One region of the Pseudomonas sp. GW821-FHT09H03 genome, then DNA from elsewhere that is predicted to be linked to it. Evidence: predicted binding sites of a transcription regulator. Region 1 holds the regulator's gene; each other region holds the start of a gene.

What was found. The regulator sigma-54, encoded in region 1, starts transcription at its own class of promoters, with help from an activator protein. The targets are predictions, from matches to a motif close to ANTGGCATNNANNTTGCTNT.
Region 2: a site for sigma-54 is predicted at 7,233-7,252, ahead of glnA (type I glutamate--ammonia ligase). Genes of this name have one in related genera too.
Region 3: a site for sigma-54 is predicted at 2,856-2,875, ahead of AC07OG_RS22975 (flagellar basal body rod protein FlgF). Genes of this name have one in related genera too.

What each region holds. Positions count from the first base shown of each region.
Region 1 is NZ_JBWKOF010000008.1:41,800-51,875, reverse strand. It holds gene lptB (LPS export ABC transporter ATP-binding protein) at 1-586, shown strand, start outside; gene AC07OG_RS13065 (RNA polymerase factor sigma-54) at 771-2,264, shown strand; gene hpf (ribosome hibernation-promoting factor, HPF/YfiA family) at 2,339-2,647, shown strand; gene ptsN (PTS IIA-like nitrogen regulatory protein PtsN) at 2,660-3,124, shown strand; gene rapZ (RNase adapter RapZ) at 3,127-3,984, shown strand; gene AC07OG_RS13045 (HPr family phosphocarrier protein) at 4,000-4,272, shown strand; gene pmbA (metalloprotease PmbA) at 4,417-5,763, opposite strand; gene yjgA (ribosome biogenesis factor YjgA) at 5,872-6,396, shown strand; gene tldD (metalloprotease TldD) at 6,519-7,961, opposite strand; gene AC07OG_RS13025 (carbon-nitrogen hydrolase family protein) at 7,974-8,828, opposite strand; gene AC07OG_RS13020 (YhdP family protein) at 9,026-10,076, opposite strand, start outside.
Region 2 is NZ_JBWKOF010000002.1:248,871-258,946, reverse strand. It holds gene secB (protein-export chaperone SecB) at 48-533, shown strand; gene trmL (tRNA (uridine(34)/cytosine(34)/5-carboxymethylaminomethyluridine(34)-2'-O)-methyltransferase TrmL) at 666-1,121, opposite strand; gene AC07OG_RS03800 (hypothetical protein) at 1,120-1,560, shown strand; gene ntrC (nitrogen regulation protein NR(I)) at 2,130-3,566, opposite strand; gene glnL (nitrogen regulation protein NR(II)) at 3,563-4,648, opposite strand; gene AC07OG_RS03785 (DUF4124 domain-containing protein) at 4,915-5,430, opposite strand; gene glnA (type I glutamate--ammonia ligase) at 5,732-7,138, opposite strand; gene thiI (tRNA uracil 4-sulfurtransferase ThiI) at 7,467-8,921, shown strand; gene typA (translational GTPase TypA) at 9,061-10,076, shown strand, end outside.
Region 3 is NZ_JBWKOF010000019.1:35,596-45,671, reverse strand. It holds gene AC07OG_RS22990 (flagellar basal body P-ring protein FlgI) at 1-463, opposite strand, end outside; gene flgH (flagellar basal body L-ring protein FlgH) at 482-1,177, opposite strand; gene flgG (flagellar basal-body rod protein FlgG) at 1,230-2,015, opposite strand; gene AC07OG_RS22975 (flagellar basal body rod protein FlgF) at 2,061-2,801, opposite strand; gene AC07OG_RS22970 (cytochrome c3 family protein) at 3,004-3,600, opposite strand; gene AC07OG_RS22965 (nitrate reductase cytochrome c-type subunit) at 3,610-4,101, opposite strand; gene napA (nitrate reductase catalytic subunit NapA) at 4,113-6,617, opposite strand; gene AC07OG_RS22955 (chaperone NapD) at 6,608-6,874, opposite strand; gene AC07OG_RS22950 (periplasmic nitrate reductase, NapE protein) at 6,918-7,085, opposite strand; gene AC07OG_RS22945 (sigma-54-dependent transcriptional regulator) at 7,241-8,800, opposite strand; gene phhA (phenylalanine 4-monooxygenase) at 9,118-9,909, shown strand; gene AC07OG_RS22935 (4a-hydroxytetrahydrobiopterin dehydratase) at 10,014-10,076, shown strand, end outside.

The DNA of each region.
Region 1 (10,076 bases):
CATGATCGTAGGCCTGGTGCAGGCTGATCAGGGTCGCGTGCTGATCGACGACCTGGACGTCAGCCACCAGCCAATGCACGGCCGTGCAAAGGCCGGCATCGGCTATCTGCCGCAGGAAGCATCGATCTTTCGCAAACTCTCGGTGGCCGACAACATCATGGCGATCCTCGAGACCCGCAAGGAACTCGACAAGGCCGGTCGCCGCAAGGAGCTGGAAAGCCTGCTGCAGGAATTCCACATCAGCCACATCCGCGACAACCTCGGCATGAGCCTGTCCGGCGGTGAGCGCCGCCGCGTGGAGATCGCCCGGGCACTGGCCACCAACCCGAAATTCATCCTCCTGGATGAACCTTTCGCCGGCGTCGACCCGATTTCGGTGGGCGACATCAAACAGATCATCTACCACCTCAAGGCCAAGGGCATTGGCGTGCTGATCACTGACCACAACGTCCGTGAAACCCTGGATATCTGCGAAACCGCCTACATCGTCAACGATGGCCAATTGATCGCCGAGGGCGACGCCGAGACCATCCTGGCCAACGACCTGGTGAAGGAAGTTTACCTGGGCCATGAGTTCCGCCTGTAAGCGCTGAGGTGTCTGGCAGGTCGCCAGAGTGCTTATCTCGATAAAAAATCAACACTTTTTTATTGTTACAGCGCTCTAGGCAAACACTGCAGTTTCGGGCATATAATTTGCTTATGTTTGGCGCTTCGGCGCCCTGTAGTGGATGGCGCATGTGCGCCGGCGAATAAGGTGTTAAGCCCCTGCCATGAAACCATCGCTAGTCTTGAGAATGGGCCAGCAGCTGACGATGACACCGCAGCTGCAACAGGCCATCCGCCTGCTCCAATTGTCGACCCTGGACCTGCAACAGGAAATCCAGGAGGCGCTGGAGTCCAATCCGATGCTCGAACGCCAGGAAGAAGGCGACGACTTCGACAATTCCGACCCCCTGGCCGACAGTGCCGAACAGAAGCCCAATACCGACATTCAGGAGCCTTCCTACCAGGAAAGCGCCCCCACGGTGGATAACCTGGAGGAAGGCGACTGGAACGAGCGCATTCCCAACGAGCTCCCCGTCGATACAGCGTGGGAAGACGTTTATCAGACCAGCGCCAGCAGCCTGCCAAGCAACGATGACGACGAATGGGATTTCACCACCCGCACATCGGCTGGCGAAAGCCTGCAAAGCCACCTGCTGTGGCAGTTGAATCTGGCGCCGATGTCCGACACCGATCGGCTGATAGCCGTCACCCTGATCGACTGCATCAACAATCAGGGCTACCTGGACGAGACACTCGAGGAAATCCTCGAAGCCTTCGATCCGGAGCTGGACATTGAACTGGACGAAATCGAAGCCGTCCTGCACCGCATCCAGCAATTCGAGCCCGCTGGCATCGGCGCCCGCAATCTGAGCGAGTGCCTGCTGCTGCAATTGCGCCAGTTGCCGGCCAAGACCCCTTGGCTGGCCGAGGCCAAGCGCCTGGTCAGCGACTACATCGACCTGCTGGGCAGCCGCGACTACAGCCAGCTGATGCGCCGCATGAAACTCAAGGAAGATGAGCTGCGCCAGGTGATCGAACTGGTTCAGAGCCTCAACCCTCGGCCCGGCTCGCAGATCGAGTCCACCGAAGCCGAGTACGTCGTACCGGACGTCATCGTGCGCAAGGACAACGAGCGCTGGCTGGTCGAACTGAATCAGGAGTCGGTGCCACGCCTGCGCGTCAACGCCCAGTACGCCGGTTTCGTGCGCCGCGCCGACACCAGCGCCGACAACACCTTCATGCGTAACCAGTTGCAGGAAGCCCGCTGGTTCATCAAGAGCCTGCAAAGCCGCAACGAGACCCTGATGAAAGTGGCGACCCAGATCGTCGAGCACCAGCGCGGTTTTCTCGAGTACGGCGATGAAGCCATGAAGCCGCTGGTCCTGCATGACATCGCCGAAGCGGTGGGCATGCACGAATCGACGATTTCCCGGGTCACCACCCAGAAGTTCATGCACACCCCTCGGGGAATCTATGAACTGAAATACTTTTTCTCCAGCCACGTCAGCACCTCCGAAGGCGGTGAATGCTCGTCTACGGCGATCCGCGCGATCATCAAAAAACTGGTTGCCGCGGAAAATCAGAAAAAGCCATTGAGTGACAGCAAGATCGCTGGTTTACTGGAAGCACAAGGCATTCAGGTGGCTCGCCGCACCGTCGCCAAATACCGCGAATCCCTCGGGATCGCGCCTTCGAGCGAACGTAAGCGGTTGATGTAGAGCCACGCCACAGCGTTCCAGTGGTAGATCATCTGATCTACCGCTTTATGCACTGGCAACGAAGGAGAAGCTGTATGCAAGTCAATATCAGTGGACACCAACTGGAAGTGACCGAACCTCTTCGCACCTACATCGGCGAAAAACTCGAACGATTGGAAAGGCATTTCGACAAGATCACCAACGTGCAGGTCACGATGACAGTCGAAAAGCTGAAGCAGAAAATCGAAGCCACCTTGCATATTCCCGGTAGTGAAGTAGTCGCAAACGCAGAACATGACGACATGTATGCGGCTATCGACTCACTCACCGACAAGCTGGATCGCCAACTCAAAAAGCATAAGGAAAAGACCCAGAGCCTCCTTCAGGGCGCAACCGGTCGTTAACACTCCCAACCCATGATCCGACTTGAAAGTATCCTGACCCCCGGCCGTTCCCTGGTGAACGTGCCGGGCGGCAGTAAAAAGAAAGCCCTCGAACAAATTGCCAATCTGATCGCCCGCGAAGTGCCGGGCATGGAGATGCAAGATGTCTTCGAGGCATTGATTGCCCGTGAAAAACTCGGTTCCACCGGGTTTGGCAACGGCATCGCCATTCCCCATTGCCGCCTCAAGGGCTGCAATTCGCCCATCAGTGCCTTGATGCACCTGGACGCACCCATCGATTTCGACGCCATCGACGGCGCACCGGTTGACCTGCTGTTCGTACTGCTGGTCCCGCAAGCCGCTACCGATGCGCACCTTGAGTTGCTGCGGCAGATCGCCAGCATGCTCGACCGCAAGGAAGTACGGGAAAAGCTGCGTAGCGCCCCAAGCAACGAAGCCTTGTATCAGGTTGTCCTGGACGAGCAGAACGGTCAGTAATCATGCGCTTGATCATCGTCAGTGGCCGTTCCGGCTCAGGTAAAAGTACCGCCCTCGATGTACTCGAGGACAACGGCTATTACTGTATCGACAACCTGCCTGCCGGGCTGCTGCCGGAACTCGCGCAAACAGCGCTGATCCACACTGAACTGACTCAGCCGCTGGTGGCCGTATCCATCGACGCGCGCAACCTGCCAAGCCACCTGTCGCGCTTTCCCGACCTGCTCGAGGAAGTTCGCAGTCGCCATATCCATTGCGATGTCCTGTACCTGGACGCTGACGAAGAGACCCTGCTCAAGCGCTTCTCGGAAACCCGCCGGCGCCACCCACTGAGCAATGCCAACCGTTCGCTGGCCGAAGCCATCAGCGTCGAGAGCCTTCTGCTCGGGCCCATCGCTGACCTCGCCGACCTGAAAATCAACACCACCAGCCTGAACCTGTATCAGCTGCGTGATGCCATCAAGCTGCGCCTGCTGAACCAGCCGGAACCCGGCACCGCGTTTCTGGTGGAGTCTTTCGGATTCAAGCGCGGGATGCCGGTGGATGCCGACCTGGTGTTCGATGTGCGCTGCCTGCCAAACCCCTATTGGAAACCGGAGTTGCGCGAGCAGTCCGGTCTCGATCAGCCGGTTGCCGAATACCTTGCAGCGCAGCCGGATGTCGAAGAGATGTTCCAGGATATTTCCACATATCTGCTAAAGTGGCTGCCGCGTTTTGCCGCCAGCAACCGCGCGTACGTCACCATTGCCATTGGCTGCACCGGCGGGCATCACCGCTCCGTGTACCTGACCGAACGTCTTGGCCAGGTCCTGCAACAATCTCTGAAGAACGTCCAGGTTCGCCACCGCGACCTCAGCTAAAGGATTCACACCGCGATGCCTGCTCTGGAAATCGAAATCATCAACAAGCTGGGGCTGCACGCCCGCGCTTCTGCGAAATTTGTTGGGGTGGCAGGTCAGTACCCGTGCCAGATCCGGGCCGGTCGTACACCCACATCGATGGTCGATGGCAAAAGCATCATGGCCATGATGATGCTCGCGGCTGGCAAAGGCACAACGATTCATTTGAGTACTGAAGGCGAGCAGGAAGATGAAGCGCTGGCCGCGCTGGTGGCGTTGATCAACAACTTCTTCGACGAAGGCGAGTAACAGTCAGGATCAAGATCAAAAGATCGCAGTCTTCGGCAGCTCCTGCATTGGATTACTTGCAGGAACTGACGAAGGCCGCGATTTTTTGATCTAAAAAAAAGCGCCACCCGATGGGTGACGCGCCTTTTGTGTTGCGACCGGGAATCAGCTACCCGCCACCATCATCCGCTCGATCAATACCGAACCCGTGCGAATGTTGCTGCGCAGCTCCAGATCATTACCGACCGCGACAATCTGCTTGAACATGTCGCGCATGTTGCCGGCGATGGTCACTTCCTGCACCGCGAACTGGATTTCGCCGTTCTCGACCCAGTAACCCGCCGCTCCACGGGAATAATCGCCGGTGACCATGTTCAGTCCCTGCCCCATCAACTCGGTGACCAGCAGGCCGCGCCCCATACGGCGCAGCAAGGCCGCCTGGTCTTCATCGCCATGGGTGACGAACAGGTTGTGCACGCCGCCAGCGTTAGCGGTGCTCGGCATGCCGAGCTTGCGGCCGGAGTAGGTGCCAAGGATGTAGGACACCAACTCGCCTTTTTCGACGAACGGCTTGGCATAGGTCGCCAGGCCATCACCGTCGAACGCGGCGCTGCCCATGGCACGCATCAGGTGTGGACGCTCATCGATGGTCAGCCACTCCGGAAACAGCTTCTGGCCCAGGGTGCCTTCGAGGAAGGATGACTTGCGATACAGGCTGCCACCGGAAATCGCCGACAGGAAACTGCCAAACAGACCACCGGCCAATTCAGCGGAAAACAGCACCGGTACTTCGCAGGTCGGCACCGGACGCGCGCCCAGACGACTGGCTGCGCGTTGCGCGGCACGCTGGCCGATGCTCACCGGGTCAGCCAGCAAGTTGCCCTGGCGATTGACGTCGTACCAGTAGTCGCGCTGCATCTGACCGTCGGCCTCGGCAATCATCACGCAGCTCAGGCTGTGCCGGGTCGACGCATAGCCACCGACAAACCCGTGGCTGTTGCCATAGACACGGCAGCCCTGATGGGTATTGAGCGTGGTGCCGTCGGCATTCTTGATCCGGCTATCGGCCGCAAACGCCGCCGCTTCACAGGCCAGGGCCTGCTCGATGGCCTGTTCCGGGGTGATATCCCATTGGTGGAACAGGTCGAAATCCGCTAGATCTTTGGCCATCAGCGCGGCATCTGCCAGACCCGAGGCCTCGTCTTCCGAGGTGTGTTTGGCGATGGCCAGGGCGGCGGCGACGGTTTCGCGAATCGCGTCCGGACCGCTGGCCGAGGTGCTGGCCGAGCCTTTACGCTGGCCGACGTACAGGGTGATACCAAAGCCCTGGTCGCGATTGAACTCGACCGTTTCGACTTCACGCTGGCGCACCGTGGTCGACAGGCCTTGCTCCAGGGACACCGCAACTTCACAGGCACTGGCGCCCTGGCGCTTGGCTTCAGCGATGATCTGCTCGACTTGTTCCTGCAGTGCCGGCAACGCTTGTGGGCCGACGCTTTCAACTGCACTCATGCTGTTCTCCACTCAAATTCTGCTTTCGGTAACGGTCATCGAGCGACCGGGCCGGACAAGCGGCCCCCGACTGGTTATCATGGCGGCGTTTCTTTGCGGACGGCCACCATGGTTGATTCTTACGATGACTCCCTCGATACGGGAGAAAAAAGCAAATCCCAGGTTAAACGCGAGCTGCATGCTCTGGTTGACCTCGGCGAGCGCCTTACAACACTCAAGCCTGACTTGCTGGCAAAACTGCCCCTGACCGACGCATTGCGCCGGGCTCTGGCCGATGCGCCCAAGCACACCGCGAATATCGCGCGTAAACGGCACCTTCAGTTCATCGGCAAACTGATGCGCGATCAGGACATTGACGCCATTCTTGTTCTGCTCGACCAACTTGATGCCTCCACTCGCCAATACAACGAACGTTTCCATAACCTGGAGCGCTGGCGCGATCGATTGATTGCCGGCGACGACGCGGTACTGGAAAAATTCGTCGTCGAATACCCGGACGCGGATCGCCAGCAATTGCGTTCCCTGGTCCGTCAGGCCCAGCACGAGGTTGCGCAAAACAAGCCTCCTGCTTCCAGCCGTAAAATCTTCAAGTACATCCGTGAACTGGACGAGACTCAACGCGGTCTGCGCTGAGCCCCGCCCTCTGTAGGAGCGAGCATGCTCGCGATGAACTCAATGACACCGCTGGGTGTCAGGATGCCAGCGTTATCGTTGACGTCCATCGCGAGCATGCTCGCTCCTACAGGTGTATCCCCTTACGCGCCCGTGCCACCCACGGTAATTGCATCAATCTTCAGCGTTGGCTGACCGACACCCACCGGCACCGACTGCCCGTCCTTGCCACACGTCCCCACACCGCTGTCCAGCGCCAGGTCGTTACCGACCATCGACACTTTGCTCATGGCTTCAGGACCGTTGCCGATCAGGGTCGCGCCTTTGACCGGTGCGGTAATCTTGCCGTCCTCGATCAGGTACGCCTCGCTGGTGGAGAACACGAACTTGCCGCTGGTGATGTCCACCTGACCGCCGCCGAGATTGGCGCAGTAGATGCCACGCTTCACCGAGGCGATGATTTCCGCCGGATCGCTGTCACCACCGAGCATGTAGGTGTTGGTCATGCGCGGCATCGGTAGATGCGCGTAGGATTCACGCCGACCGTTGCCGGTACGGGCCACGCCCATCAGGCGCGCGTTGAGTTTGTCCTGCATGTAGCCTTTGAGTACGCCGTTTTCGATCAGCGTGGTGCACTCGGTCGGGGTGCCTTCGTCATCGACGCTCAATGATCCGCGACGGCCGGCCAGGGTGCCATCATCGACGATGGTGCAGAGTTTCGACGCAACCATTTCACCCATGCGCCCGCTATAGGCGGAACTGCCCTTGCGGTTAAAGTCGCCTTCCAGACCATGGCCGACGGCTTCATGCAGCAGCACGCCCGACCAACCGGACCCAAGCACCACCGGCAAGGTACCCGCCGGTGCCGGGATGGCTTCGAGGTTGACCAGGGCCTGGCGCAACGCTTCGCGGGCGTAGCTCATGGCGCGGTCTTCGCCGAGGAAATAACGGTAATCGGTCCGCCCGCCACCGCCATGGCCGCCGCGTTCGCGGCGGCCGTTCTGTTCGACGATCACACTGACGTTGAAGCGCACCAATGGCCGCACATCCGCCGCCAGGCCGCCGTCGGTGGAGGCCACCAGAATCCGTTCCCAGACACCGGCCATGCTCACGGTAACCTGCTGGATGCGTGGATCCAGGGCGCGGGTTGCGGCGTCGACGCGCTTGAGCAAATCGACTTTTTCAGCGCGGGTCAGGACTTCCAGCGGATTATCCGGACCGTACAGCTGGGCCACCTCCTGGGTGGTGAAGGCCTGGACGGTACCGCTTTGCCCCGCGCGAGAGATCGAACGGGCCGCTCGCGCTGCCGCCCCGAGGGCTTCCAGCGTGATGGCATTGCTGTAGGCGAAACCGGTTTTCTCACCCGATTGCGCGCGCACGCCGACCCCTTGGTCAAGGTTGAAGCTGCCTTCCTTGACGATGCCGTCTTCGAGGGCCCAGGACTCGGATATCTGCCCCTGGAAATACAGGTCGGCGGCATCGATGCCCGGGCCGGCCAGATCGCCGAGCACGCCTTGCAAGCTCTCGATCGTCACGCCGCCGGGCGCCAGGAGGTGTTCACTGACTGAGGACAACAACTCGCTCATATGCTTTACGCCTTAAATTCGTCGTTCTGATGCAGGTCGCCGGGCGCCCTGCGAGAAAAAGCGCCGGTGACTGGACACCGGCATCCGCGCCCTGATGGACGCCTGTTCGCTGCTGTCACGCTCGGCCAGCAGCACGGCTTCACCTTGGTCCTGTTGCGCCAGCACTCGCCCCCAAGGGTCGATGATGGCGGCATGCCCGAAGGTTTCCCGCGGCCCCGGGTGTGTTCCACCCTGGGCAGCCGCGAGGACATAACATTGAGTCTCGATGGCCCGAGCACGGATCAGTACGTCCCAATGCGCCGCACCGGTTACCGCGGTAAACGCCGACGGTGCAGTAATCAACTCCGCCCCGGCGGCACGCAATTCGCTATACAACTCGGGGAAGCGCAGGTCATAACAAACCGTCAGGCCGACGCGACCGACCGGCGTGTCCGCCACCACTACCCCGCTGCCATAAGCATAGTCATCGGATTCGCGATAACGGCCACGATTGTCCGCCACATCCACGTCGAACAGGTGCAACTTGTCATAGCGCGCAACAATTTCGCCCTGATCATCGACCAGTAACGAGCAGGCATGCACCTTGGCCGTCGGTTGATCCACCGGCGGCAACGGCAAGGTGCCGGCCACTATCCATAACTTGAGGTCGCGCGCAGTCTGTTTCAACCAGGGCAGGATCGGGCCTTCGCCCTGCGCTTCGGCCCGGCCGATGTCGGCGATGTCGCGCCGGCCCATGGCGGCGAAGTTTTCCGGCAGGACAGCCAGCTTCGCGCCGCCTTGCGCCGCTTGCTCCAGCAGTCGGCGGGCCTGGGCCAGATTGGCCAGCACATCGCTCTGACTGACCATTTGTATCACCGCTACCGACATGGCCTGTTCCTTATCGAGATCATTACATACCTGTAGGAGCGAGCTTGTTGCGCGGTGGCAGTCCGACGATGAAATTGAAACTGAGCTGTTTCAGGTAGCACGCGTAATCGTTCACGCCCATCGCGAGCGGGCTCGCTCCTACAGGGGTAAGCGATGGACTATGACCATGCTACTCCATAGGTCCGGAAAATGGTTTCTCAAAAAGGTTTGTCGAAGGTGATCTGCGGTTCTTTCCAGGGCCCCTTGACGGTGTATTTCACACTGGCGAAACGGGACACGCGATCACCGATCAACTTGTCGATCAGGAACAGCGCGCCGCCGATGGCCGGTGCGCCGACGATCAATGCGGCGATCGGCAAGTTGTTGGTGACCGGCAAGGTCACCAGCAGTTTCGCGTCGATCCGGTCGGCCACCGCGTTCAGGGTGCCATCGAGTTCAATATTGCTCGAAGGACCGGTCATCCGGATTGGCTCACGGGTGACGTACACGCCGTTGTCCGCCACCAGCAGGCCCTTGACCCGGTCATAGCTCAAGCCCTTGCCGAACAGGTCGGAGAAGTCCAGGCGCAAGCGCCGGCCAATCGAGTTGAAGTTGAGCAGGCCAAACACTCGCAACGCAGAAGCACTACCCTCTACCTCGACGAATTGACCTTCGTTGAGCGAAGCATCGAGGGTACCGGAGAAGCGCTTGGTCGCCAGCCATGCCGGGGAACCCGGCCAGCGCCCATCGACATCCATATGGAACTCCTGGCTGGTGACGCTCGGTGCATAGCCCCAGCCCTTGAGCACATCGGCGAGATTCTTGCCGCTGATCCGGCCCTTGTACCAGCTGGAACTCGCTCCGGGTTTGCCTTCCCAACCACCGCTGCCCGCCAGCATGATTCCCTTGAGGCCCAGGTCCAGCGCATTCAGGACGATGCCCTTGGCCGTCGGACGAATCTTCAGTGACCAGGCGCCCACCAGGTCCTGGCCCTGTAACAACTGCTTGATGGTGATGTCCATCGCCGGGATTTTCGTCGGGTCCACCGAGGCCAGCGGGTCCGGTGAGTTTTCATCGGCCAGCACGGTCGGGTCCGGTGCCGGCAGGCGCACGTATTGCAGATTGATCACAATCGGCGCGCCACTCGCATCGGGAACAGCCGCGCTGCCCTTGACCTGCTGACTGTCGAGTTGCAGCGCCCAGGACGCCGGCTTACGTGTCAGTTGAACCGATGCCTGATCGAGGGTCGTGCCGATGCCACTGAGCTTG
Region 2 (10,076 bases), on a different contig from region 1:
CCAAAACAAGCAAACCTATAAGAACCCTGGATCAAGAAGGATCTGCGATGACTGACCAACAGAACACTGCTGCGACCGAAGAAGAAACTGCACCGCAATTCTCCTTGCAGCGCATTTATGTGCGTGACCTGTCCTTCGAAGCTCCGAAAAGCCCGGCGATTTTCCGTCAGCAATGGGAGCCGAGCGTCGCTCTGGACCTGAACACCCGTCAAAAGGCCCTGGAATCCGATTTCCACGAAGTCGTGCTGACCCTGTCGGTGACCGTGAAGAACGGTGATGAAGTGGCGTTCATCGCTGAAGTGCAACAGGCCGGGATCTTCCTGATCAAGAACCTGGACGACGCTTCGATGAGCCACACCCTGGGTGCGTTCTGCCCGAACATCCTGTTCCCGTACGCTCGCGAAACCCTGGACAGCCTGGTGACCCGTGGTTCGTTCCCGGCTCTGATGCTGGCGCCGGTGAACTTCGACGCGCTGTACGCGCAAGAACTGCAACGCATGCAGGCTGCGGGCGAGACGCCGACCGTCCAGTAAGCTGTCCTGATCGTCGAAGCAAGTCCAATGTGGGAGCGGGCTTGCTCGCGAAAGCGGTGTATCAGTCAACATTCATGTTGAATCTGATGACCCCTTCGCGAGCAAGCCCGCTCCCACATTTGCTATGCGGTGCTATTTGAAGCCGTTCTGGCGCCAGGCTTCGTAAACGGCGACCGCCACGGTGTTCGATAGATTCAGGCTGCGGCAGCCTTCGCGCATCGGCAGGCGCAGGCGTTGGTCGGCGGGCAGGGCATCGAGCACCTCAGCGGGAAGGCCGCGGCTTTCCGGGCCGAACAGGAACGCGTCGCCGGGCACGAAACTGGCATCGTGAAACGCTCGCGAGCCCTTGGTGGTGAAGGCGAACAACCGTGGATGACCGAGGTTTTCCAGGCAGCTGGCGAGGTCAGCATGGCGTTGCAAGGTGGCGTATTCGTGATAGTCGAGGCCGGCACGGCGCAGGCGCTTGTCGTCCATCTCGAAGCCCAGCGGTTCGATCAAATGCAGGTGGCAGCCACTGTTGGCGCACAGCCTGATAACGTTGCCGGTATTCGGCGGAATTTCTGGTTGGAAAAGGATGACGTGAAACATGCACGGCTCCGAAGGTAAAGATGAGCGGCATTCTACGCCGCAAGCCGGCTTGCGTTCGAAACTATTCCTGCGGGTGATGGCGTCGCTGGCAATTGTTGGCGTAATGGTGGGAATGATGATCGGGCGCCTGACCACCCCCGATCCCAGCGAACTGCAGCAGATTGAAGTCACGAACGATGGATTGGTGGTGTGGTTCAACCAACAGCCCAAGACTCACGGCGAGATTGTCGACGGCAGCGTTGCTCTGCTGTTCGATGCCAAGGGCCTGGCCAAGAGCGGCCAGCTCAGGCTTGGCGACAAGGACGTGAACTGGCGGGTGCGGTTGAGTGATGGCGGGTTGTTGTTGACGCTGGTGGCGGCTCGGCCTCTGCAGGGCGAATGGGCCGGTAGCGAGGTCGATGACCGCTGGCGGCTGCAGATCCATCTCCGGGAGCAATAAAAGAGGGAATCCCCGGCCTGCCTGTACCAAGGTTCCCGAAACGGGCGGGTTGGCGCATGGCACCAACCCCGGTGTAAAGAAGGAACCCCTGACCTGCCTGTATCAAGGGCCCCAAAACGGTTGGCTCGTCGCGGTTGCGGTGTGAGCCTGGTGTAAAGAGGGGAATCCCCGGCCTGCCTGTACCAAGGTCCCCGAAACCGGGTAGGTGAACTGAATCACTTGAAAGGGATATTGCAGGGGGCGTGCCAGTTTTTAACAAGTTGAAACGCAAAGTTGTGCTGAAATGCCGAAAGCCCCGTATTACGGGGCTTTCGTGTTTTTTCGGTAGGGCTTCGATAGCGAACGCAGGGGGAGCGTTGAAGTTGTTTTTGTGCGCGATTGCGGTTCACGGTGCTTTGAGTCGGTGCACGCAGTTCTAAATGTGGGAGCGGGCTTGCTCGCGAAGAGGCCATCACATTCAACATCGATGTTGAATGACGCCCCGCTTTCGCGAGCAAGCCCGCTCCCACATTGTTCGGTGTGAACTAAAAAGAGGTTCGCTGCCAGCGATGTTGCAGGGCTAGCCCAATTTAGCCCTCATCCCCCTCATCATCATCCCCGCCATCTACCTTCATCCCCAATTCCTTGATCTTGCGAGTCAGGGTATTGCGGCCCCAGCCCAGCAAGACAGCGGCATCGCGGCGGCGACCGGCGGTGTGTTTGAGGGCGGTCTCGATCATGATCCGCTCGAAGGCTGGCACAGCGCTGTCTAGCAGGCTCGACTGACCGCGAGCCAGCGCCTGGTCGGCCCACTGGCGCAGGGCCTGTTCCCAGTTGGTCACTGGCGCCGAATCCTGAGGCAGGCTCAGCAGCTCCGGCGGCAAGTCGCCGATGTGCACTTCGCGACCCGAAGCCATCACCGTTATCCAGCGGCAGGTGTTCTCCAGCTGACGCACGTTACCCGGCCACGGCAGGTTTTTCAGGTATTCCTCGGTTTCGCTCTTGAGCAGCTTCGGCTCGACGGCCAGTTCCTGGGCGGCACGACTGAGGAAGTGCTTGGCCAGGGTCGGGATGTCTTCGCGACGGTCCGACAGGCGAGGAATGTGGATTCGAATCACGTTCAGTCGATGGAACAAATCCTCACGGAATTTCCCGGCGTGCACCAGGGTTTCCAGGTTCTGGTGCGTCGCGGCAATGATTCGCACGTCGACCTTCACCGGCACATGACCGCCCACGCGGTAGAACTCGCCGTCTGCCAGGACACGCAGCAGGCGGGTCTGGGTATCGGCCGGCATGTCGCCGATTTCGTCGAGGAACAAGGTGCCGCCATCTGCCTGTTCGAAACGTCCGCGACGCAGGTTGGCTGCGCCGGTGAAGGCGCCTTTCTCGTGGCCGAACAGCTCCGACTCCATCAGGTCCTTGGGGATTGCCGCCATGTTCAGCGCAATGAACGGCGAAGCCGCACGGGGGCTGTGGCGGTGCAGGGCGTGGGCCACCAGTTCTTTACCGGTACCCGATTCACCATTGATCAGCACGGTGATATTGGAATGGCTCAAACGCCCGATGGCGCGAAACACTTCCTGCATCGCCGGCGCTTCGCCGATGATTTCCGGGGTGCGAGTCAGCGTCGGAACGACTTCCAGGCCTTGCTGTTCCTGGGCGTGCTGGTTGGCGCGCTTGACCAGGGATACGGCTTCGTCGACATCGAATGGCTTGGGCAGGTACTCGAATGCGCCGCCCTGATAGGACGCGACAGCGCTGTCCAGATCGGAGTGAGCGGTCATGATGATGACCGGTAACCGTGGGTGTTGTTCGCGAATCCGCGCCAGCAGGTCCAAGCCGCTGGCACCGGGCATGCGGATGTCGGAAATGATCACGTCCGGCTGCTGGCGCGCCAGGCGGCTCATCACGCCATCGGCGCTGTCGAAGCTTTGCGTAGTCATGCCTTCCTGCTGCAAGGCTTTTTCCAGGACCCAACGGATAGAACGGTCGTCATCGACGATCCACACGGTTTCACTACGGCTCATGTCGATGTGGCTCCTTGTTCCAGTGGCAGAAAGATCGAGAAGGTGGTGTGGCCGGGGTGGCTGTCACATTCGATCAGGCCCTGGTGCTGGCTGATGATGTTCTGGGTAATGGCCAGGCCCAGACCGGTACCATCCGGACGGCCGCTGACCATTGGGAAGAAAATGGTTTCCTGAAGCTCGGCAGGAATGCCCGGACCGTTGTCGATGATTTCGATCTTGGTCACCAGGCGATGGCGCACGTGGCCGATGGTGAACTGGCGCATGGTGCGCGAGCGCAGGCTGATGCGACCCAGGCGCAGCTCGTTCTGGCTGCTGATGGCTTGCATCGCGTTGCGCACGATGTTCAGTACCGCTTGAATCATCTGTTCGCGGTCGATCAATACGTCAGGGATGCTTGGGTCATAGTCGCGCACCAAGGTGATGCAACCCTGGCTTTCGGCCTCCACCAACTGGCAGACACGCTCCAGCACTTCGTGGATGTTGCACATTGCCAGCGAAGGCAGCTTGTTCGAGCCGAGCATGCGATCGACCAGATTACGCAGGCGATCGGCTTCTTCAATAATGACGTTGGTGTAGTCGCGCAGGCTTTCTTCCGGCAGCTCGCGGGCCAGCAACTGCGCCGCGCCGCGAATACCGCCCAATGGGTTCTTGATTTCATGGGCAAGGCCGCGCACCAGCATTTTGCTGGTTTCCTGCTTCGACAGTTGCGCCTCCTCCTTGGTGATTCGCAACAAGCGGTCGCGAGGATGCACTTCGAGCAGCAGCAGGGTTTCGCCATTGTTGAGGATGGGCGTTACAGCGTAATCGACGGTCAGGGTCTGGCCGGTGAGGGCGGTGAGCATGGCTTCACGTTTGGTGAATGGATGCGCGTGTTCTACCGCCTGGCGCAAAGAATTCAGCGCTTCGGGGGACTCGGTGAATAACTCGCTGATGAATTGCCCATGGCTGCGCTGACCACTGATGGCCAGCAGCATCTCCGCCGCCGGGTTCATGTACTCGAGGCGCAATTCGGCATCGAGCAGGATGGTGGCGGTGGTGAGGTTGTCGAGTAGCAAACGGTGTAGTGCGTCGCTTATGGTCATCAGGACCTCTTTTGGAGCGGAGCGGGCGCAAGAATCAAGCGTTGGTAAGCGCAAAATGCAAAAACCAAACCAAGGCTCCGAAAAGAAGCGCTTTAGCGCTAAAACGGGCGTTTAGCGCTCGATTGCATAGCGCTCGGTTCGCCGTTACGGGTATTTTCGAACCAAAATGGGTTGGAACGTGCGTGCGCCGCAAGATATCGCACCAATATAGTGCGCAAAGCTGAATGAAGTAAGAAGAGTCGCACAAAGGTATTTTCGTTGCGGGTTTACGGTTTGCTTGCCCGCTGCACGGTGAAGGTCAACGTATGGCTTTGCTGCACGATGCTTTGGCCTTCAATCACCTGTACCGCGAGGCGGTGCTCACCACGAGCGACGTTGAGCAATTGCAGGGTCGGGACGTTGCTCGGTTGACCGTAAGGCTGATCATCCAGCAAGAGACGCACTAGATGATGATCCTGCAAGCGCGGCTTGATCAGGACTTCGACAGTGACGTTGCCGTTGTTGGCGCGCAGTGCTTCGCCAGTGGGCAGGCCTGTGAGTTCCAGTACCTCGTAGAGGGTGCTGCGGGGCTGTTCGCTGGAAGGGGCGATGGGTGGAGCGGGTTTGCCAGGTGGCTGGCTTTCGATGCTGTTGAGAGGCTGTAACTCGACAGCCCGGGCGTTTGCGCCTGTGGGCGGTTGATTGCTGTAGGTGGTGGTGCCATTGGCGTCCGTGTACTTATAGATCTGCGCGGTGGCGGGCAGGGATATCAGCAGCAGGATGAATGGAAAAACACGGGCCATGAGCTCGACCGGAAACGAAAGCGTTGGTTGCAGCATAGGTCAGGTGCGGCGGTTGCCTCCAGTCGCAAAACATTTTGGGCATGTTTCACGAAAGTCCTGTGGCAAGGGGGCTTGTCGGAACGCCGCATCGCCCCGCTGGGTTGCGCACCGGCCCCAAGAATTTCTGGAACTACTGCGTAGTCCAACGGGGGCGAGCCCCCTCACCACGGGGAAATCGGGCGACTATCGAAATTGCGGGCAATAAAAAGGCCTCCCGAAGGAGGCCTCTTTTTGTCACGCCGCGTGTCGCGGCGCTACCGGATCAGCAGCTGTAGTACAGCTCGTATTCCAGTGGGTGTACGAAGGTACGTACCTTGATTTCTTCTTCGCTTTTCAGAGCGATGTAAGCGTCGATGAAGTCGTCGCTGAAAACGCCGCCTTTGGTCAGGAACGCACGACCTTTGTCCAGCTCTTCCAGGGCTTCTTTCAGGCTGCCGCAAACTTGTGGGATCTCTTTGGCCTCTTCAGGCGGCAGGTCGTACAGGTTTTTGTCAGCTGCATCGCCAGGGTGGATCTTGTTCTGGATGCCGTCCAGGCCAGCCATCAACAGTGCGGCGAAGCACAGGTACGGGTTGGCAGCCGGATCCGGGAAGCGTGCTTCGATACGGCGGGCTTTCGGGCTCGACACGTAAGGAATACGGATCGAAGCGGAACGGTTGCGAGCCGAGTAGGCCAGCATTACCGGTGCTTCGAAGCCTGGAACCAGACGCTTGTAGGAGTTGGTCGCCGGGTTGGTGAAGCCGTTCAGGGCCTTACCGTGCTTGATGATGCCGCCGATGAAGTACAGGGCGGTATCGGACAGGCCGGCATAGCCTTCGCCTGCGAAGGTGTTCTTGCCGTCTTTCCAGATCGACATGTGTACGTGCATGCCCGAACCGTTGTCACCGTACAGAGGCTTAGGCATGAAGGTCGCGGTGCGGCCGTAAGCGTCAGCAACGTTGTGTACAACGTACTTCAGGGTTTGGGTTTCGTCGGCTTTCTTCACCAGGGTGTTGAACTTGACGCCGATTTCGTTCTGGCCGGCAGTTGCCACTTCGTGGTGGTGAACTTCGACGGTCAGGCCCATTTCTTCCAGTGCGTTGCACATGGAGGTACGGATTTCGTGGTCGTGGTCGAACGGTGGAACCGGGAAGTAGCCGCCTTTGACGCCTGGGCGGTGGCCCTTGTTGCCGCCTTCGATGTCCTGGTCGGACATCCAGGAACCTTGTTCGGAGTAGATCTTGAACATGGAACCGGAAATGTCGGACTTGAACTTCACCTGGTCGAAGATGAAGAACTCTGGCTCTGGGCCGGCGAATACGGTGTCACCGATACCGGTGGATTTCAGGTGCTCTTCGGCACGCTTGGCGATCGCACGTGGGTCGCGATCGTAGCCTTGCATGCTCGAAGGTTCGATGATGTCGCAGACCAGGATCAGGGTCGGCTCTTCAGTGAACGGATCCAGCACAGCGGTGGAGTCGTCCGGCAGCAGGATCATGTCGGAAGCTTCGATACCTTTCCAGCCAGCGATGGAGGAACCGTCGAACATTTTGCCGACTTCGAAGAAGTCGTCTTCCAGCGCATCGCGAGCCGGCATGGTCACGTGGTGCTGAGTGCCTTTGGTGTCTGTGAAGCGCAGATCAATCCACTTGACGTCATGATCTTTGATGAGTTGAACCGACTTCGACATAGTGTCCTCCGGGTGGATTAGGGCTGGTAGTGGATGCCCTTTAATGTTTGTGATGCCGGCGCGAATATTCTGCCAAGGCAACCTGCCTCACAAGGGAGCAAATTGCATGCCAGTGCCCCAGCATGGGTTTTTTGCCCCAAAATCTCGCTTATCAGGGCATATTGGCCCTTAAGGAAGAAAATCCCGCCCTGTAATGTTGCGTCGAAGACGACAAATGACCTGTTTTGGTGCATGTAAAACCTTCTGCATATTAACTGGTTAAACCTTGAGCAATTTCCGCTATAATCCGCGCCCCCCTTTTTCGGCAGGCCCTGCGCGCGCTGTTTCCATGAAATTAATCGTAAAAGTCTTCCCCGAGATCACCATCAAGAGCCGCCCGGTACGGATGCGTTTCATCCGTCAGTTGGCCAAGAACATCCGTGCTGTGCTCCGCGATCTGGACCCGGCTGTGGTGGTGAACGGTGTGTGGGACAACCTCGAGCTGGAAACCCGCGTCAGCGATCCCAAGGCCCTGAAAGAGATGGGCGAACGCCTGAGCTGCATGCCGGGCATCGCGCATTTCCTGCAGATCGACGAGTACCCGCTGGGTGACTTCGACGACATCGTCGAGAAGTGCAAGCAGCACTACGGCGATGCACTGGCCGGGAAGATTTTCTCGGTGCGTTGCAAACGCGCCGGCAAGCACCCATTTAGCTCCATAGACATCGAGAAATACGTCGGCAGCCAGTTGCGCCGCCAGTGCGGTGCCGCCGGAATCGACCTGAAAAAGCCCGAAATCGAAGTCCGCATCGAAGTTCGCGACCAACGGTTGTTCGTGATCCACAGCCAGCACACCGGCATCGGCGGTTATCCGCTGGGAGCCCTGGAACAGACGCTCGTTCTGATGTCCGGCGGCTTCGACTCCACTGTGGCGGCCTACCAGATCATGCGTCGCGGCCTGATGGCGCATTTCTGCTTCTTCAATCTGGGCGGACGTGCCCACGAACTGGGCGTCATGGAAGTCGCGCATTTCATCTGGAAGAAGTACGGCAGCTCCCAACGCGTGCTATTTGTCAGTGTGCCGTTCGAGGAAGTGCTGGGCGAAATTCTCGGCAAAGTCGATAACAGTCATATGGGCGTAGTATTGAAGCGTATGATGTTGCGCGCTTCCTCCCAAATTGCCGATCGACTGCACATTGAGGCGTTGGTGACCGGTGAGGCGATCTCCCAGGTTTCGAGCCAGACATTGCCGAACCTGAACGTGATCGACTGCGTGACCGAGAAACTGGTCTTGCGTCCGCTCATCGCCAGCCACAAGCAGGACATCATCGACCTGGCCAACGAGATCGGCACTGCTGATTTCGCCCGGCACATGCCGGAATACTGCGGCGTCATCTCGGTCAATCCGAAGACCGCAGCCAAGCGCCATCGCGTCGAGCATGAAGAGAAAGAATTCGATATGGCGGTACTCGAGCGTGCGCTCGAAAACGCCAAACTGGTACCGATCGATCGGGTGATCGACGAATTGGGCCAGGATGTTCAAATTGAAGAAGTCAGCGAAGCGCTGGCCGGTCAGATCGTCATCGATATCCGTCACCCGGATGCCGCTGAAGACGACCCGCTGGACCTTGCTGGCATCGAGGTACAAACGATGCCGTTTTATGCACTGAACGCTCGTTTCAAGGAACTGGACCCTACTCGCCAGTACCTGCTTTATTGCGACAAAGGCGTGATGAGTCGCCTGCATGCCCACCATTTGCTCAGTGAGGGGCATGCCAATGTGCGCGTTTATCGACCGAGCTAAGTGCCCGGGGCTGTTTGCCTGTGGCTTGCGTCACCGGCCCCCCGACGCCGCCGTCAAGCTGTAACGGCAAGGCCTGACTCTACTGTAAATCGCTGCCAAGACTTGTCAGCACACCGAATCCTCTGATCGAGATACACAAGTGATCGAAAATCTACGCAACATCGCCATCATTGCTCACGTTGACCATGGTAAAACCACCCTGGTAGACAAACTCCTGCGTCAATCCGGCACTCTGGAGCGCAACGAGCTTAACGACGAGCGCGTGATGGACTCCAACGACCAGGAAAAAGAGCGCGGTATTACCATTCTGGCGAAAAACACCGCCATCAACTGGAACGGCTACCACATCAACATCGTGGACACCCCGGGCCACGCCGACTTCGGCGGCGAAGTTGAACGCGTTATGTCGATGGTTGACTCCGTTCTGCTGCTGGTTGACGCTCAAGACGGCCCTATGCCGCAAACCCGTTTCGTGACCAAGAAGGCTTTCGAAGCCGGCCTGCGTCCGATCGTGTGCATCAACAAGGTTGACCGTCCAGGCGCGCGTCCGGACTGGGTTCTGGACCAGATCTTCGACCTGTTCGACAACCTGGGTGCCACCGAAGAACAGCTGGACTTCAAAGTCGTCTACGCCTCGGCCCTGAACGGTATTGCCGGTCTGGACCACACCGAAATGGCTGAAGACATGACCCCGCTGTACCAGTCGATCGTCGACAACGTACCGGCGCCGGCTGTTGACCGTGATGGTCCGTTCCAGATGCAGATCTCCGCACTGGACTACAACAGCTTCCTGGGTGTTATCGGTGTTGGCCGTATCGCTCGTGGTCGCGTCAAGCCGAACACCCCGGTTGTCGCTATCGGCGCCGACGGCAAGAAGCGTAACGGTCGTATCCTGAAGCTGATGGGTCACCACGGTCTGCACCGTGTAGACGTTGAAGAAGCTGCTGCAGGCGACATCGTGTGCATCAGCGGTATGGACTCGCTGTTCATCTCCGACACCCTGTGCCACCCGGACACCGTTGAAGCGATGAAGCCGTTGACCGTCGACGAGCCAACCGTTTCCATGACCTTCCAGGTAAACGACTCGCCATTCTGCGGTAAAGAAGGCAAGTTCGTGACTTCCCGTAACATCAAGGAACGTCTGGACAAAGAGCT
Region 3 (10,076 bases), on a different contig from region 1:
GGCCTTCGGCGTCGAAACCGCCGACCACCAGGTTACCCTGGGCCACCGCATAGACGTTGCCGTCGATACCCTTGAGCGGCGTCAACAGCAAGGTACCGCCGCGAAGGCTCTTGGAGTTGCCGATGGAGGAAACCGTGATGTCGACCTGCTGCCCAGGCTTGGCGAACGGCGGCAAGTCGGCGCTGATCGACACCGCCGCGACGTTCTTCAACTGTACGTTGCCCGAACCCGGCGGCACCTTGATGCCGAACTGCGAAAGCATGTTGTTGAATGTCTGCAGGGTGAACGGGGTTTGCGTCGTCTGGTCTCCGGTGCCGTTAAGCCCGACCACCAGGCCATAACCGATCAATTGGTTGGAACGCACGCCGGAAATGCTGGCGATGTCCTTCAGGCGCTCGGCTTGAGCACTGAAGGCGACCGGCAACATCAGGGCGGCAACGATGAGACTTCTGAAGTTCAACATGCTCAACTGGAAAGCCACCTAGAAAGGAAACAGCGGGCTGAGGAAGAAACGGTCGAACCAGCCTGGCTGACTCGCATCGGCAAAGGAACCTGTACCCGAGTAGGTGATGCGCGCATCGGCGACACGGGTCGACGACACGGTATTGTCGGTGGCGATGTCATCGGCGCGAACCAGTCCGGCGATCCGCACCAGCTCGTCGCCGGTGTTGAGGGTCATCCACTTCTCGCCACGAACCGCGATGATGCCGTTGGGCAATACATCGGCAACAGTCACCGTGATCGAACCGGTCAGGGTATTGCCCTGTGCGGCCTTGCTGTCACCCTTGGTCGCGCGATCGCCTTCGTAGCTGGCATCCAGACTCAGGTCACCACTGCCAAACGGGTTGTTGGTGCTGGGCGTGGCGCCGAACAACGAAGTCAAGCCTATGCTCGCCTGGCTGTTCTTGCCGATTTGCGAGTTGGCATTTTTGCTGGCCTGGGTCCTCTCGTTCAAGGTGATGGTGATGATGTCGCCCACCCGGAACGCCTTGCGGTCGCTGTAAAGGTTCTGTTCAAACCCGGCCTGATAAATCGAGCCATTGTTCGCTGCAGCCGGCAACGGCGTACGCGGCAACACCGGCGCGTAATAAGGGTCGTTGGGCTTGGGCGTCGAAGGAACGCAGCCGGCGAGCACAACAGCCCCACTCAGTGCCAGAACAGATACAAAGCGATTCATGACCCTACCTCACGGTGTTGCAGGCGGCCTCATGACCGCCTCATAGACTTGATTACAGATTCTGCGTTACGAACGAGAGCATCTGGTCGGCGGTGGAGATCACCTTGGAGTTCATCTCGTAGGCGCGCTGAGTGGTGATCATGTTGACCATCTCCTCAACGGTGCTGACGTTGGAAGTTTCCAGGGTGTTCTGCAGCGTGGTGCCGAAGCCAGCCAGGCCCGGAGTGCCGACTTGCGGCGCGCCACTGGCAGCGGTTTCCAGGAACAGGTTGTTGCCCACTGCCTGCAGACCGGCCGGGTTGATGAAGTCGGCGGTTTGCAGGTTGCCGATCACCTGGGAAGCCGGGTTGCCGGCAACGGTGATGGACACGGTGCCGTCACGACCGACGGTGAAGGTTTGCGCGTCGTTCGGAATGACAATGGCCGGTTCCAGGGCGAAGCCGCTGGCGTTGACGATCTGGCCGTTGGAGTCCAGGTGGAACGTACCGTCACGGGTGTAGGACGTGGTGCCGTCCGGTTGCAGGATCTGGAAGAAACCGCGACCGTCGATGGCCATGTCCAGCGGCTGCTCGGTGGTTTGCAAGCTGCCGGCGGTGAAGTTTTTCTGGGTGCCGACGATGCGCACACCGGTACCCAATTGCAGACCCGACGGCAGTTCGCTGTCCTGGGTCGACTGGGCGCCTGGCTGACGCTTGATCTGATAGAGCAGGTCCTGGAACTCGGCGCGATCACGTTTGAAGCCCGTGGTCGATACGTTGGCCAGGTTGTTGGAAATGGTGGTGAGGTTGGTGTCCTGGGCGGACAGACCTGTTTTGGCAACCCATAGAGCCGGAAGCATTCGATTCTCCTCGTGCGCCTGTTTTACGGCGCGACGTTCTGATAATTAGCTGATCTGCAAGACCCGAGCCATGGCCTGGTCATCGTCTTTGGCGGTGTTCATCATCTTGATGTGCAGTTCGAATTGCTTGGCCAGGGCCAGTACCGAGGTCATCTCGTCCACGGCATTGACGTTGCTCGACTCAAGGAACCCGGACACCAGCTTGACGTTGGCATCGGCTTGCGCCGGCTGGCCGTCCCGGGTGTGAATCGAACCGTCCAGGCCTTTGGTCATGTTCTTGATGTCCGGGTTGACCAGCTTGATGCGGTCGACCTCCGCCATGACGCGAGGGCCTTCGCCCATCGCGCGAATGCTGATGGTGCCGTCCTCGCCCACTTCGATTTGTTGCTCGGGCGGCACGGCAATCGGCCCGCCATTGCCGATCACCGGCATGCCATTGCCAGCGCGCAGCACGCCCAGGGCGTCGACCACCAGGCTGCCGGTACGCACGTAGCTTTCGCCGCCATCGGGGTTCTGCACCGCCAGCCAGCCATTGCCTTGCACGGCAACATCGAGGTCGCGGCCGGTTTCCACCAGGCTGCCAGGGGAGAAGTCGGTGGCCGGGCGTTCAGACATGGCAAACGCACGCGCCGGAAAGCTGTCACCGAACACCGGCATCGAACGCGCCTGTTCCAGGTCCTTCTGGAAGCCGTTGGTGGAGATGTTCGCGAGGTTGTTGGCATGAGCCTTTTGCGCCAGTGCATTCTGGCTGGCGCCGGTCATTGCCACATAAAGGTACTTGTCCACAATCTTTCCTCTGCATGCCGGACGGTTGCCGCCCACCGCTGTGTTGCGCAGGTTGTAGCAATTTGCAGACCAACTTGCGCGCAGCGGCGCCAACCCCCTTTAAACAGGGGGCTGGGGCTGATCGGAAGGTAATTGAACGATGTATCGAAGACGAAAAACCGGCGCGCTGATGCCGCTTGGCGGCAACGCCGTGAAAAGCCGGCTACCAGCCTTTCACGCCGCTCATGTCGGGCAACTTGTGAGCAATGCCTTTATGGCAGTCGATACAGGTTGCCTGGCCGCTGGCCAGCGAGGTGGAGTGCATGTTGGCGGCGCGCTTGCCCTGGCGTGTGAAGTCCATGAACTCGAAGTTATGGCAGTTGCGACACTCCCGCGAATCGTTGGCCTTGAGCCGTGCCCACTCGTGTTCGGCCAGCTCCCGGCGCATGTCCAGGAACTTGTCCCGGGTGCTGATAGTGCCGAACAGCTTGCCCCAGACCTCCTTGGAAGCCTGCATCTTGCGGGCGATCTTGTGCGTCCACTCGTGAGGGACGTGACAGTCCGGGCACGTGGCGCGCACGCCCGAACGGTTGGTGTAGTGGATGGTTTCCTGCAACTCGACGAAAACGTTGTCGCGCATTTCATGGCAGGACGTGCAGAACTGCTCGGTGTTGGTCGCTTCCAGCGCGGTGTTGAATCCACCCCAGAAAATCACCCCGGCGATGAACCCGCCGAGGGTCAGAAAACCCAGGCTGTAATGCACGCTGGGCCGACGCAGCACACCCCAATAATCCTTGAACAAGGCAAGCAAAGATTTCATGGCCTCTCCTCAAGGTTTCGGCTGCTGGTGTATTTCATCTTGCAAGACCTGGTCGATGTTCTTGAAGCTGTTGTTCACCAGTGGCTTCACATCCTTTTGCGGCACGTGACACTGGTTGCAGAAGTAGCGGCGCGGCGACACCGCCGCCAGAGCCTGGCCGTCACGGTCCATGTAGTGAGTGATGCTGATCATCGGCGCCTGGGTACGCGCACTGTTGGCGCGACTGTGGCAGGTCAGGCACTTATTGCTGTTCATGTCGATGGCATACCCGCGAATACTGTGGGGTATGGTGGGCGGTTGCTCGGGGTAATTGCGCTCACGCTTGAGGTCCTTGTTCTCGTCTTCTGCGATAGGCGGTGCCGGCAGCTCCTGGGTCAGGGTCCCGCCGGCTCTGCGACCATCCGGTGCCGGTGCATCCAGGGGGTAAGCGGGCTCTGCTGCAAATGTCGTGGGCAGCCACGTCAGCAGCACGACAAGCAAGGACAGCGAACGATAATTCATGAAAGCTCTCCTTATGCCGTCGCGATCAACTCAATCCTGATCGCGCATTTCTTGTAATCGGTCTGTTTTGAGATCGGGTCCGTTGCATCAAGCGTGACTTTGTTGATCAGCTTGTTGGCATCGAAAAACGGCACGAACACCAGGCCTTGGGGCGGCTTGTTGCGCCCCCGGGTTTCAATCCGCGCACGCATCTCGCCGCGCCGACTGATCAGCTTCACTTCGCTGCCACGCCGGGCATTCAAGGCCCTGGCATCGGCCGGGTGCATGTAGACCAGCGCATCGGGGATCGCTTTATGGAGCTCCTCGACACGCTGGGTCATGGTCCCGGTGTGCCAATGTTCAAGCACCCGACCGGTGCTCAGCCAGAACGGGAAGTCCGCGTCCGGGGCTTCTGCAGGAGGCTCGTAAGGCAGTGCGAAGATGATCGCTCTCTTGTCGGGGTAGCCGTAGAACTGCACGCCACTGCCCTTCTCGACATACGGGTCGTAGCCTTCGCGGAAGCGCCAGAGCGTTTCCTTGCCTTCGACGACGGGCCAGCGCAAGCCGCGCTCGGAGTGATAACGATCAAAAGGCGCCAGGTCATGACCATGTCCACGGCCGAACTGGGCATATTCTTCGAACAGGCCTTTTTGCAGGTAGAAACCGAAATCCCGGGCCTCGTCGTTCTGGTAGCCCTGCGCCATTTGTTCCACCGGGAACTGATCGACCTGGCCATTCTTGAACAGCACCTCATACAGGGTCTTGCCCTGGTATTGCGGTGAACTGGCCAACAGCTCCTGCGGCCAGACTTCGTCGGTTTTAAAGCGTTTGGAAAACTCGACCAATTGCCAGAGGTCCGACTTGGCGTCACCCGGCGCCGAGACCAGTTGATGCCAGAACTGCGTACGCCGCTCTGCGTTGCCGTACGCGCCCTCTTTCTCCACCCACATTGCCGTTGGCAAAATCAGATCGGCCGCCTGTGCCGAGACGGTGGGATACACATCCGACACCACCACGAAGTTCTCCGGGTTGCGCCAACCCGGCAATACTTCCTGCATGATGTTGGGCCCGGCCTGCATGTTATTGCTGGCCATGGTCCAGTACACATTGAGCACGCCGTCCTTGAGCATGCGACTTTGCTGCACGGCGTGGAACCCGACCTTTTCCTTGATGGTGCCCGCCGGGAGTTTCCAGATTTTTTCCGCGGTGGCGCGGTGCGCCGGGTTGGTGACCACCAGGTCGGCCGGCAAGCGATGGGAGAACGTGCCCACTTCACGTGCCGTCCCGCAGGCCGAAGGCTGGCCCGTCAGGGAGAACGGACTGTTGCCAGGCTCGCTGATTTTCCCGGTCAGCAGGTGGATGTTGTAGATCAGGTTGTTGGCCCAAACACCCCGGGTGTGCTGGTTGAAACCCATGGTCCAGAACGAAACCACCTTGCGCTTGGGGTCGGCGTACAGTTCGGCCAATGCCTTGAGGCGCTCGGCTGGTACGCCGGTTTCCTTCGCGGTGCGCTCAAGGGTGTAGGGCTTTACGAAAGCAGCGAACTGCTCGAAGTCGATGTCGGTCCAGGTGTTCGCCTTGTCGGCATTCTTGGCTTTCATCTCCAGCGGATTATCGGCACGCAATCCGTAGCCGATGTCATCGGTGCCTTTGGCGAACTTGGTGTGTTTGCTGACGAAGTCTTTGTTGACCGAACCGCTTTCAATGATGTGATTGGCGATGTAATTGAGGATGAGCAGGTCCGTCTGCGGCTTGAACACCATCGGAATGTCGGCCAGTTCAAAACTGCGGTGTTCGAAGGTGGAAAGCACGGCCACTTTCACATTCGGCTGGCTCAACCGCCGATCGGTCACCCGACTCCAAAGAATCGGATGCATCTCCGCCATGTTTGAGCCCCACAAGACGAATGCATCAGTGACTTCGATGTCGTCATAACAGCCCATCGGCTCATCCATACCGAAAGTGCGCATGAACCCCATGACCGCCGAGGCCATGCAATGGCGTGCATTGGGGTCGATGTTGTTGGAGCGAAAGCCCGCCTTCATCAACTTGTTAGCCGCGTAGCCTTCCCAGACCGTCCACTGTCCGGAACCGAACATGGCGACAGATTCCCCGCCCTTGTTCTTCAGCGCCTCCTTGTACTTCAACTCCATTACATCGAACGCCTGTTCCCAGGACACCGGGTGAAACTCGCCTTGTTTGTCATATTGCCCATTGGTCATGCGCAACAGCGGCTGGGTCAGCCGATCCACGCCGTACATGATCTTGGATAAAAAGTAGCCTTTGACGCAGTTCAACCCGCGATTGACCTCGGCTTTTACGTCACCGTGGGTTGCAACAACCTTATTGTCCTTGGTCGCCACCATGACGCTGCAACCGGTGCCGCAAAATCGACAGGGCGCTTTGTTCCAGTCCAGGGTCGCCATGTCTTGTTCGGTGATCAGGTTGCTGGCAGAGGTAAACACCGGGAGGCCCGCAGCCGCAGCCGCGATCCCGGCCGCCTGGACTTTGACAAACTCTCGCCGCGTCATAGGCATGTGCTTTCTCCCGTTATATCGAGAATCTCGTGATAAACCAGGGCCGCATTGAGCACGCCTGGCAAGCGATTGATCTGGTCGATTCGCTGAAGAATCTGGCTTTCGTGTTCGGTTTCCAGCACTACCACCAATTTGCCGGCGGGGCTTTCCTGGTGAAGCTCGACGCCCGTGAGCAAACGCAGGTTGGCTTTCACTGCTTCGAACAGGGCCGGACGGGCATGTACTACCAGACTGGCAATGTGCAGCGTCTTTTCCATGACCCGGACTCCCTGCTGAATTAGAGATAGATGACGATCAGTTTCAGTTTGGGGGGCCTGGCGGACCGAGGAGCATTTGCAGAAACCAGACGAAAAAGCCGTAACCACCGACTATCGCCACCGATAACAGTGGAAACAGGACAATGATCAGGAAATAGAACAGGCGAGTTTCTTTGCGAACTCGCCGGGTAGAGTCATCCATTGATGACATGGTCAGCGCTCCTGCCAAACGTTGAGAAGAGCGTAGATGGCCTATTGGGTAACTTCCATGATTTGGATCAATGGCAGGGGGTAACTGCTTAAATAGGAACTTGAATCACTAGTGAATCACTAGCATCTAGTAACGGCTCTTAATTAAATATTTCCTCAACGCTCAAGTTTGCCTATTTCATATTCGCGCAACTTGTTGGCAATCGTTGTATGAGAGACGCCCAGTCGCTTGCCGAGCAAGCGGCTACTGGCATGTTCCGAATACAGCCGTTCCAGCACCGCCTTCTCGAAACGCCCGACGATCTCGTCCAGCCCACCCTCCAGCGAAAAATCGCCAAGGGGCTGGCGCACACCATAATCCGGCAAACGAATGTGCTCGGCCTTGACCGTGCCGCCGTCGCACAGGGAAACCGCCTGGAACAACACGTTCTCCAGCTGCCGCACGTTACCTGGCCAGTGGTAGTGACTGAGCCGCTCCATGGCCGCCGGGGCGAGCTTGGGCAGCGGGCAGCCAATCTGCCGGCTGGCCTGGTCGAGGAAGTGCTCGACCAGAGGTGGCAAACCGTCGAGGCACTCGCGCAACGGTGGGATGTGCAGCGACAACACGTTCAAACGGTGATACAGGTCCTGACGAAATTCGCCCCGGGCGCACAATTCGGACAGGTCGACCTGGGTCGCGCAGATCACGCGCACATCGAGGTAGACCTCTTCATCACTGCCCACCCGACGGAAGCAACCGTCCTGCAGGAAGCGCAGCAGTTTCACCTGCAGGCGCGGGCTCATTTCCCCCACGCCATCGAGAAACAGTGTGCCGCCCGCCGTCAGCTCCAGCAGCCCGAGCTTGCCTTCGGCACGCGCGCCCTCGAAGGCACCAGGCCCGTATCCGAACAGCTCGGTCTCGGCCATGGACTCCGGCAGTCCGGCGCAATTGAGCGCCATCAAGGGTGACTGTCCGCGCGGGCTGGCCAGATGACAGGCACGCGCGAGCAATTCCTTGCCGGTGCCGGTTTCGCCTTCTATCAATAGCGGCGCATCCAGCGGTGCCATCCGCCGCGCCTCGCGCACCACTGCGGCCATGACTTTCGAACTCTGAAAAATACTGTCGAAGCCGCGCAGCTCCTGCTTGCGCACGTTATAAATACGCTCGCCGACGCGGTCGGCACGGTGCAAGGTCAGCACCGCACCCGCCATGGCTTCGCTGTCGTCATGCTCTGACTGCAGTGGCGCGATATCGGCGAGAAACACATCGCCCCTGACCTTGACCCGCAGCCCGTTGATCCGCGATTTATTGGCGCGCACCAGCTCCGGCAAATCGAAGTCTTCGGCATAGCGCGACAGGGGAATCCCCGGCACTTCGTCGACCCGCACCCCGAGCAGTTGCGCCGCCGCACGGTTGGCCGCAACGATGGAGCCGCCCATGTCGATCGACAGCACCGGAAACTCCAGGGCGCCGAGCAGCGCATTGAGCTCCATGTGTCGGCGTTCGCTGGGCATCAGGCCTACGCGCTTGACGCCGAAGACCCCGGCGATCGCTTCGAACTTGGGGCGCAACGCCTGAAACTGGATGTTGATCAGGTTCGGGCAATGCAGATAGATGGCGTTGCCATGCTCTCCGCCCACCTCGCCGCGAGCGACGTTGATGCCGTATTCCACCAGCAGGTTGAGAATGTCGCGCAGGATGCCGATGCGGTTCTGGCAGTGGACTTTGATACGCATATAAAAGGCCCGAAAAAGCGGTGATGGAGTTGATGCCTGGCGCAGCCCCCTGTGGGAGCGGCGGCGCCTTTGAGGCGGAGATTTCTGCAGAAGCACCCAAATAGTCGTCAAGATTATGTGACAGACAAAGCGTTTTTCAAACTAGAAACACTCAATAGCTGCGCGACCCCGGCTGATTCGTAACGAAAACTTTACAAATATCAGCGAATTTTCCTACGCACACCACGAATCACCTGCTGCAACAACGCAATCCTTGGGGTATTCCTAGGTCCATAGCAGCACATAACAAGAACGAAATCCCCTAGCAGGAGAGCAGCATGAAGCAGACGCAATACGTGGCTCGCGAGCCCGATGCGCATGGTTTTATCGACTACCCCGCCGAAGAACACGCGGTGTGGAACACGCTGATCACTCGTCAACTGAAAGTGATCGAAGGGCGTGCGTGCCAGGAATACCTGGACGGTATCGAAAAACTCGGTCTGCCCCACGACCGCATTCCTCAACTCGGCGAAATCAACAAAGTCCTCGGTGAAACCACCGGCTGGCAGGTTGCCCGGGTACCGGCACTGATTCCCTTCCAGACTTTCTTCGAATTGCTGGCCAGCAAGCAGTTTCCAGTGGCGACCTTTATTCGTACCCGCCAAGAGCTGGATTACCTGCAGGAACCGGATATTTTCCACGAGATTTTTGGCCACTGCCCGCTGCTGACCAACCCGTGGTTCGCCGAGTTCACCCACACCTACGGCAAACTGGGTCTGAAGGCCTCCAAAGAGGAGCGCGTCTACCTGGCGCGCCTGTACTGGATGACCATCGAGTTCGGCCTGGTCGACACCCCGCAAGGCCAGCGCATCTACGGCGGCGGCATTCTGTCTTCACCGAAAGAAACCGTGTACTGCCTCTCGGACGAGCCTGAGCATCAGGCGTTCAATCCGCTGGAATGCATGCGCACGCCCTATCGCATCGACATCCTGCAGCCGTTGTATTTCGTTCTGCCGAACCTCAAGCGCCTGTTCGACCTGGCCCACGAAGACATCATGGGCATGGTCAAGCAAGCGATGCAGATGGGTCTGCACGCACCTAAATTTCCGCCAAAACCAAAAGCGGCGTGATCCGCTGCTTTTAAAATCAAGTGAACCTGTCAGGAACCGACGCTTTGCTTTAGCGTGGTGTTACTGATGGCCGATTTCCCATTATTCGATTTCAGGAAAACATCATGTCCACATTGAACCAAGCCCATTGCGAAGCCTGCCGCGCCGACGCCCCACAAGTCAGCGAC